2 regions of the Abyssisolibacter fermentans genome follow, and region 2 is predicted to be linked to the other one. Evidence: riboswitches for the same ligand, from Rfam matches in the RefSeq annotation. Region 2 holds a riboswitch; the other holds the start of a gene.
The links. Region 2 has a riboswitch for molybdenum cofactor ahead of AYC61_RS07590 (FMN-binding protein). Riboswitches for the same ligand answer to the same signal wherever they lie in the genome.
Positions count from the first base shown of each region.

Region 1: it holds a riboswitch for molybdenum cofactor, as region 2 does, so the genes downstream of both, pruA (L-glutamate gamma-semialdehyde dehydrogenase) here and AYC61_RS07590 (FMN-binding protein) in region 2, are expected to answer to the same signal.

Region 1 is NZ_LOHE01000002.1:54,696-59,890, forward strand. Features, by position in the region: gene pruA (L-glutamate gamma-semialdehyde dehydrogenase) at 1-1,527, opposite strand, end outside; molybdenum cofactor riboswitch at 1,764-1,885, opposite strand; gene AYC61_RS00405 (class I SAM-dependent DNA methyltransferase) at 2,327-2,908, shown strand; gene aroF (3-deoxy-7-phosphoheptulonate synthase) at 3,428-4,444, shown strand; gene pheA (prephenate dehydratase) at 4,507-5,195, shown strand, end outside.
Region 2 is NZ_LOHE01000048.1:20,243-25,437, forward strand. Features, by position in the region: gene AYC61_RS07585 (molybdopterin-dependent oxidoreductase) at 1-638, opposite strand, end outside; gene AYC61_RS07590 (FMN-binding protein) at 884-1,411, opposite strand; molybdenum cofactor riboswitch at 1,516-1,632, opposite strand; gene AYC61_RS07595 (ArsR/SmtB family transcription factor) at 1,857-2,201, shown strand; gene AYC61_RS07600 (heavy metal translocating P-type ATPase) at 2,258-4,447, shown strand; gene AYC61_RS20645 (DUF1540 domain-containing protein) at 4,574-4,732, shown strand; gene AYC61_RS07605 (response regulator) at 4,977-5,195, shown strand, end outside.

The DNA of each region.
Region 1 (5,195 bases), on a different contig from region 2:
TTTATCATTTGTTCCTGAAGCCCTTGAGCCTCCAAATGGTTGCTGTCCTACAACTGCTCCTGTAGGCTTGTCATTGATGTATAAATTACCCGCTGCATAGTAAAGTAGATTTCCCATTTTAATAATTGCATTTCTATCTTGAGAAAAAATAGACCCTGTTAATCCATAAGGCGTTGATTCATTACATAACTTAAGAGTTTCTTCGAGAGCATCATCCTTATAAACATATATAGTAAGTACTGGGCCGAAAATTTCTTCTGTTATTGTTTTGAAATTCGGATTAGTTGTTACTATGATAGTTGGTTTAACAAAATAACCAATACTATCATCACACTCTCCACCACATATTATTTCAGCTTCATCAGAAGCTTTCGCATAATCTATATATGATTTAATATTATCAAAGGATTTTTTATCTATTACAGCGCTCATGAAATTAGTGAAATCATCAATATCACCTATTTTAATGGTTGAAACTTCATCAATTAGTTTATTTTTTAAAATAGGCCATATGCTTTCAGGTATATAGGCACGAGATGCAGCTGAGCATTTTTGTCCTTGATATTCAAATGCACCTCTAATCAAAGCAATACTAAGAGCATCAATATCTGCTAGATTATGTGCAAATACAAAATCCTTACCTCCAGTTTCTCCTACAATTTTGGGATATGATCTATATTTAGAAATATTTTTACCAATAGACTGCCACATTGTATTAAATACACCAGTTGAGCCTGTGAAATGTACTCCTGCAAACCATTCGCTATCAAAAACAATGTTTCCAATTAAGCTTCCAGCTCCAGGTATAAAATTGATAACGCCATCTGGTAATCCTGCTTCCTGCAATAATTTCATAAATAAGTAATTAGAATATACTGCTGTATGAGATGGTTTCCAAAGTACTACGTTTCCCATCATAGCAGGGGATATACATAAATTCCCTCCTATGGCAGTGAAATTAAATGGTGTTACAGCGAAAACAAATCCTTCAAGACCTCTGTATTCTAATCTATTCCAAGTATTGATAGAAGAAGCAGTCTGATCGCTATAAATCTCAGACATAAAATAAGTGTTAAATCTTAAAAAGTCAATTAATTCGCAAGCTGAATCAATTTCTGCTTGATAGGCAGTTTTGCTTTGTCCAAGCATTGTAGCAGCATTTAAAGTATATCTCCATGGTCCTGCTAATAACTGAGCAGCTTTTAAAAATATTGATGCTCTATGCTCCCATGGCATTTTGTCCCATTCTTTTTTTGCTTTCATAGCAGCTTCAATTGCCATTTTTACTTCCTTTTCGCCTGCCATATGATATGTAGCAAGTACATGATTTTTATCATGTGGAATTACACATTGTCTTGTATTACCAGTTTTTATTTCTTTTCCCCCAATTATCAAAGGAATTTCAATTTCTTTTTGCTTTAATTCTTTGAGTTTATTCTTAAGTTCAATTCTTTTGGTACTTCCCTTTGCATATGAAAATACTGGTTCATTTTTTGGTTTTTCTAATTTAAAATAAGCATTAGACATAAAAAAATCCTCCTTTATAATAAACTTTAAAGTGATACACCAGTTGTCTATCAAAAAGAAGATAATATTTGAGCAATACAAATAAGGCTAAATACAATGGCTAATTTAAAAATGTTTAGAAAATATTTAAGCAAAGACAAGAAAATATAAACTACATATATTACGATATCTATAAATACAAATTAATAGCAAACAACTTATTTAACTAAACATCAATTTAGTCCTTATATTAGTCATACTCTATTATTATCTCTTCTTTCCACACTGGGAGGCACAATCATTTCTAATTGTACCCTATCGGTTTCAGAATCATGGACGTGTTGTCTTTAGATAGAGAAACTCGAAGAGAAGTATTTATTAAATTTTGTTAATATTTATTAATGTAGATGTGTAATTGTAACTTACTCAAGCTTTATTTACGATAATGCTTTAGAAATATTGTTCAAGATATGTTGTATAGTAATCTAGCTTACTCAAGTTAGTTACTTAGGATCTGTTTAAAACACATAAACATTATATATTTTTATTGCTACATATTCAATAACTTTTGAGAATATTTACAGTATAGATAAAAGAGCCCATATTTTAGTACGAAATTATCTGCCTGAATTTATTGTCTTGATAAAAATATATAAGAGTATGATACAAAACCTATTTTTATAAATTTCTATAGACCTATTGTTATAATATGTTATACTTAGATAAGTTACTTTGAGTATTATAAATAGAATAATATCAAATTAATAAGTTGAATTCTTAAAAACAATTAAAGAAAGGAATATATACAAAAGGGTGAAGAATGATAGAAAATCAAAAAGAATATTTTAATCAAACTTACAAGAAATGGACTAAAGATATATCAAATGAAAAATTAGAAATTATGAAAAAGTTAATATCAGATATAAATGTGAGTGAAGGTTCAGCTTTATTAGATGTAGGTGCAGGAACGGGAGTATTATATGTTGTATTAAAGGATATAAACTTAAAAAGATATCTAGCAATAGATATTTCTGAAAAAATGCTTGAGGAATTGAATAAAAAATTCCCTAATGTTGAGAACATATGTTGTGATTATGATAAGGAAATAAAATTAAATGAAACATTTGATTACATAATTATTTTTAATAGTATTCCTCATTTTAATAATTTAGATGTAGTATTTGATAAATCATATAAACATTTAAATAAAGGTGGAAAATTTGTCATTGCACATGCTAGAACTAGAGAAGGTTTAAGATTATATCGTCAAAAAATTGGATATCATGCTGACGAGGATGGAATACCAAATGATTTGACTATAAATAATTTATGTAAAAAATATAATTTTACCAATGTGATTATAGAGGATACTGAATTTTTCAGTTTTAGATGTGAGAAATAAATTGACTTTTTTTATGAATAAATAAAACAAAAAGATATTTACTTAAAAAAGTTGAACTTTTCAAATTTTCAGACTAATCTATAAAAAATAAAAAAAATCTATTGACTTTAGTAGGGATTTTGTTATAATCATAAACAATATATTTATTAAGCAGGGAACTAAAATATTGATTGAAGTGTTTACTGCTATATATGTACAATAGGAGGAATAAGAATGTTAGACATTAGAAAGACAAATACAAAACAATTTGAATTTAACTTTTTCTTTAACTTTTTCTGGGGCTTTTTTAACTTTTTTAGCGCTAGCTATTTGTTTTGTAAAAAAATCAAACAATTTCTTTCTAATGACATTTATATATATCAATATATTTAATAACATAAAATAAATATATTAAAAATTGATTATATGAAGAAGCTCATTAGAGCTTCTTTTTAAATATCAAAAAACATAAGAAGAAGTACTATAGCAACCAAATTACTTTAACAATATAATGCATTAAAGCATAAGGAGGATGAAAAAATGTTAATAGTTATAAAAAGCGAAGAAAAACAAGAAAATGTGAACAAAATCAAGAGGAAAATGAAAGAATTAGGATGTGAAATATGTGAGTTTAAAGGGCAGACTTATTATTTAATTGGTCTTGTTGGAGATACAAGTAATATTGATCCAGATTTACTTAATGCTAATGAAAATGTGGAAAAAATAATACATGTTCAAGAGCCATACAAAAAGGTTAATAGATTATTTCATCCAGAGGATACAATAATAGATATTTGCGGGCGAAAAATTGGACAAGGTCATTTTACTGTTATGGCAGGTCCATGTTCTGTAGAAAGTGAGGAACAAATTGTTTCCATTGCTAAGGAAGTAAAAAGTGCAGGAGCATCAATATTAAGAGGTGGAGCATTTAAACCTAGAACATCACCTTACAGCTTTCAAGGTATGGAATTAGATGGTCTAGAGCTTCTAAAGCTTGCAAAGAAAGAGACAGGTTTACCGATTGTTACTGAGCTTATGTCTCCAAAATACTTGGATAAATTTATTGATGATGTTGATATTATACAAATAGGTGCTAGAAATATGCAAAATTTTGATTTACTAAAAGAAGTAGGTATGACCAAAAAGGCTATATTACTTAAAAGAGGTATGTCAGCAACAATACAGGAGTTATTAATGGCAGCAGAGTATATTATGTCAGAGGGAAATGAAAATATTATTTTGTGCGAAAGAGGTATAAGAACGTTTGAAAAATATACAAGAAATACTTTAGATTTAAGTGCTATACCAGTTATTAAGAAACATAGTCATTTACCTGTAATAGTTGACCCAAGTCATGCTGGTGGATTATGGTGGTTAGTTGAGCCTCTAGCAAAGGCAGCATTAGCTGTTGGAGCTGATGGTTTGATGGTAGAAGTTCATAATGATCCTGCTAATGCAAAATGTGACGGTCAGCAGTCATTGAAACCTGAAAAATTTAAAACATTAATGAATAAATTGAATAAGATGCTTGAAATTGAGGATAAAAAAATAGGGTAAATAATAAACCAAGATTATTCATGGGGAGTTATATGAATAATCTTGGTTAAAGGAGAAATAACATGAGAGAAGTTTATGATATAGCGTATCAAGGGGTAGCAGGTTCTTTTGGAAATATTGCTGCATTAAAGTATACTCATAATAGTAGTAATGCATTAGCTTGTAAACATTTTTGTGATGTTTTTGATTCCCTTGAACAAGGAAAAGCAATATGTGGTATCTTACCTATTGAAAACTCAACTACTGGTGGTGTAGCTACTGTATATGATTTATTGATAAAGTATGGGTATTATATAATAGATGAAGTTTGTATAAAAATCGAACATAATCTTTTGGGTGTGAAGGGGACTAAGCTTGAAGATATTAGGTATGTTTATTCTCATCCGCAGGCTATAATGCAGAGTGAAGAATATTTGCAATCTAACAATTGGGATTTAATACCATATACAAATACTGCTGCCAGTGCAAAGTATATAAGTGAATGTAATGATAAGACTAAGGCTGCTGTTGCTAGTATAAAAGCTTCTGAGATTTATGATTTGGCAGTACTTTCATCTAATATTAATAGTAATAATTCAAATTATACTAGATTTATTGTGATAGGAAGTAATTTGGTTAGGAAAGTAAGTAATGACAAGATTAGTATAGTTGTATCTGTACCCCATAAAGCGGGAGCATTGTGCAATATATTAAAGCATTTTTCAGAAAACAGTATCAACTTGTTAAAGATTGAATCTAGACCTATAAAAGA
Region 2 (5,195 bases):
TATTTTTCTATTAAATCACTAGTTTTTATAGCTTTGTCTACATCTTCATAATAAGTATAATCGTTTAATTTTAAATCTTTAATAGCTGTTTGAAGTAATAAAACCTTTGAAGTTGTGTTATTTCTTGTACTTGATATTAATTCAATTTTACTAAGATTTCTTAAACAATACATAGATCTTTCCTCAGGAATCATTATCCTAATAGGTTTACTTTTATCATCTAATGGTTTGCCATCTATTTCATAAGCTAAAATAACATCTCTAATAGCTATTATTTCCTTAGGTACTTCAATAGAATAACCATCTCCTGCTTCTAATCTAATTGCATTATAATCATTTTTAGATTTATCATATTTCTTTAAAATCTCTTCAAGCATTATTCCCTTAACAGAATAAACTTGTTCCTCTCCACTTGACCTAATTACTTTTACATCTTGAGTTATTTCTGTATAATTCTTCATCTCATCAAAGCCTAAACTAATATCCTCATCACTTATACCTACTATTGTTATACTCTTCGTGCTATCTACCTTAGGTTCATCAATAACTTTACAGTTAACTTTCTCACTACAACCAACAGCTAATAATGCTAAAATAATCATTATAACAATAAAAGAATTTTTAAAACACCTTTTCATATTTACTCTACCTCCATAGTTTAACCCTTATTATTCATATAACTTTGAATAATATGTTGTATAATTCTGAATTAGAAGATTTCAGTGAATTCGAAGGCATACCGAGTTGGTATGTCAAGAATTTAATGGTATCTTATAATCAGAACAACATTATTAATGAATCTCCTATTCATTTTATTCATATGAGTAAGCGACTCACAAAAAATCATAGATTTTAGTTCACTGCTCAAAATCAAGATTTGGGTTCACTGCTCATAATTTTCTATGATTAATATGGGTTCAATATTTTGAATACATAAATTTACTCCCTTAACTACAGCTTCACTTGTTATAGTAGCTCCAGTTATAGCCGTAACCTCCCATGGATTTTCGGATACTATTTTAGCAATTTTTAAACTTTGATTTATCGGTTTATTTATAAATCTTTTCAGAAACCAATCTTTAGTAACATAACCTCCATAATCATGAGTTTCATTATGTTCTATAATGTGTATATCTGATATCTTTTTACTGTCATTATCAATAGTGACCATAAATTTTATATAATCTTTGTATCCTTTACTGCGAACAATTTGAACTATTTGATACTTTTCATCAGCTTCCTTACTAACTTTGTAAACTCTAATTATACTATCATCTTCATACTTAGTAAGTCTATCTATGCTATAATCTTGTCCAAATTTATTTCTTACTGTATCTAATTCTGCATCATTAGAACATCCAATTAATAATAACATACTTAATAATGTAATAATAACAGTTCTAAATATCAAAATCACCTCCAATACAGCTAAATCAATAGATGTAACCCACATTTTACTGTCAAAACAAAAAACTCCCTTATTATAAACAAAGGAGAGTATCATAAATCAAAGCTTGTTATTTTAAAAAATCTCCTTTCCAAATGGGAGGCAATATCGTTTCCAATATTACCCTATCGGCTTAAAATCCATGCTTTTGCAACAGGATGATAAGCTCGGAGAAACTTATATTTAAGAACATTTTAACTTATTAATATGATTTTGTCAATTAATCCATTTTAGTAGAAAATTCTTGATACAGAAAAATAAAACCCTCAACAGCAGGCATATAAAAAGAAAAGCAGCTTCATTATTAAACCCAAATTATTTTATATTTTTATATTGCTTTTTTATAAATTCTAAGTTATTATTATATTAACATATGAATAGATGTTCATATATAGGAGGTGTATCTATAATGTGTGATAATATCTTTGATAAATCCTTAGTTGATAAAATTAAAGATGAAATGCCTAAAGATGAAGTTTTATATGACTTAGCTGATTTTTTTAAAGTTTTTGGTGATTCAACACGTATTAAAATTTTATATTCACTGTTTAAATCTGAAATGTGTGTAAGCGATATTGCCACTATTTTAAACTTAAATCAATCTGCTGTTTCTCATCAATTAAGATTATTAAAGAACTCTAGGCTTGTTAAATATAGAAAAAAAGGAAAGATGGTACTTTACTCATTAGATGATGATCATGTTAAGAAAATATTTGATCAAGGATTAAATCATATAAATCATATTGAGGATTAATATTACTGAGATTATTTAGTTATATCAATAATTTGGGTAATTAAGGGGGGACAAAAATGAAATATCAATTTAATTTAAATGGATTACATTGTGCTGGTTGTGCAGCTAAAATGGAAAACAATATAAACGAACAAAATTTTATTGAGAAAGCAACAGTTAATTTTACGACAAGTAAGCTGACTTTAGTTTTTACAGATGATAGTAATGTTCAGGATAATATTTTAAAGATTGAAGACATAGTAAAATCAATAGAACCTGATGTTACACTAGAAAGAATTGATTCTAATAAACATGTTCATGAAGTCTGTCATGACCACGATTGCAATTGTGCCCATGACCATAATAATAGCCATGAACATAACCACAAGCATAGTGACGAACATGAGCATCATCATAATAATAAATTTGATAAGAAAACAATATTGACTATAATAATTGGAACCGTATTTTTAGTACTCGGTTTAACATTAAAAGTTGATTCTAATATTAAGCTTGCTATGTTCACTTTGTCATATCTCATAATAGGTGGCAAAGTATTATTAAATGCTATAAAGGGTTTATTTAAAGGTAGAATTATAGATGAAGGTATTTTAATGACTATTGCTTCTTTAAGTGCCTTCTATATAGGTGAATATCCAGAGGCAGTTGCCGTTATGCTATTTTATAATATCGGTCAAATTATGGAGGGAGCTGCTGTTAATCATTCAAGAAACTCTATTTCTTCATTAATAAGCATGAAACCAGATTACGCTAATCTAAAAACTCCTAATGGAACAAAAAAAGTTGCTCCCGAGAGCGTTAATGTAGGAGATTTATTAATTGTAAAAACTGGTGAAAGAGTTCCTGTAGATGGTAAAATTAAAGACGGAAAATCTGCTTTCGATACTTCTGCAATTACAGGAGAATCTATCCCTCAAAATTTAGATATCAATGAAACTGTTTATAGTGGTTTTATAAATACAGGGAATGTAGTAACTATAGAAGTTACAAAAAAATATGAAGAATCAACAATAGCTAAGATTTTAGATTTGGTTGAAAACTCTGCTGATAAAAAAGCTAATACAGAAAAATTCATGACTAAATTTGCTAAATACTATACTCCTGCTGTCGTCATAGTTGCTTTGCTGATTACCTTAGTCCCTAGTTTATTTTTACATTTAGATTTTTCTAAATGGCTATATAGAGGTGCGGTATTTTTAGTTGTTTCATGTCCATGTGCTTTAGTAATCTCTATACCACTTGGTTATTTTGCAGGCATAGGTAAAGCTTCTAGTAAAGGTATTTTAGTTAAGGGTGGTAATTATCTCGAAGCTTTAAGTAATATTGATAGTATTGTTTTTGATAAGACAGGTACATTGACAAAGGGAAACTTTGTAGTAACGTCTGTTAAATCTGTAGGGAACATGAAAAAGGATGAATTAATTTTTTATGCCGCTCATGCTGAAGCATATTCAAATCATCCTATAGGTAAATCTATTAAACAAGCATATTTTAAAAATGTTAATGAGGATATAATAAAAGATTATAAAGAAAAGGCTGGGCATGGTGTAGAAGCTGTTATAAATGAAAATTTAATTACTGCTGGCAATGCTAGATTTATGAAATCTAAAAATATATCAATCGCTGAAGCTGATGAATACGGAACTGTTATATATCTAGCTGTAAATGAAATTCTAGAAGGCTATATTGTAATAGCTGATGAAGTAAAAGAAGATTCTATAAAAGCTATAAAAGAACTCAAAACCTTAAACTTAAATAATATAACAATGTTAACAGGTGATAATCAGTCTACTGCATTAAAAGTAGCTTCTAAATTAGGTATAAGCAATGTACATGCAAACTTGTTACCAGCCGATAAAGTTGAAATACTTGAAGCTATTCAAGCAAAAAAAGTAAAAGGTAGAACAACTGGTTTTGTAGGTGATGGCATAAATGATGCTCCGGTACTTGCTAGATCAGATATTGGTTTTGCTATGGGTGGTCTAGGTTCAGATGCCGCAATAGAGGCTTCAGATATTGTTTTGATGACTGATGAAGTATCAAAAATACCACAAGGAATTAAAATAGCTCGTAAAACCAAGTCAATAATTTGGCAGAATATAATACTAGCTCTAGGAATTAAACTTGGTGTTATGATTTTGGGAACACTCGGATTAGCGAATATGTGGCAAGCAGTTTTTGCAGATGTTGGTGTGACTATTTTAGCAATATTAAATGCTCTCAGAATTTTGAAAAAAAATTATTAAATTAAATAACTTATTGTAGCATTAAGTATAAAATAACTCATTTGGCACAATGAGTTATTTTTTTTGTGGATAAAAAAATCTATAATCCTAATAATAATTTTGATACCTTTTAAGGAGGTGAATTAAATGCATAGTAACGAATGTATAGGTTGTACAGTTACTGAATGTAAATATCACGCTAAAACTGTACAGCAGTGTACACTTCCTCACATTCAAGTGGTAAAACACGGTAATGAATGTAGTAGTGTGGAGCACACTGACTGTGGTAGTTTTGTAAAAGGATAGAATTTATAACCTCATTTTTAGGGTTTCAAACTGCTCTAAAAGCCCAATTTCTGCATTTTTGCTGAATTTGGGCTTTTTAATTAATACAACTTAAAAAAACTACATCATTATTATATTTCCATGGATAATCCTTTTTATATCTTTAAAAAGTTTCTACCTTAATAAAGTAATAAAATATTATTAATAATAATATACATTAAAAAAGGTAAAAACTTTGTTTGACAAAAAATCGGGAGGCTATAATATGAGAGTTCTTATAGTTGATGATCATCCTTTAATCAGAAAAGGATTTTGCTCAATATTATCATGTGATAATAGCATTGATGAAATCTTTGAAGCAGCAAATGTACATGATGCTATACAGATGATAAAGGTACACAATCCTGAAATAACTATGATTGATTTGAAATTGGGAAAAGAAAATGGTTTACAAATTGTTAATAAAACTAAAAATTATAAAACA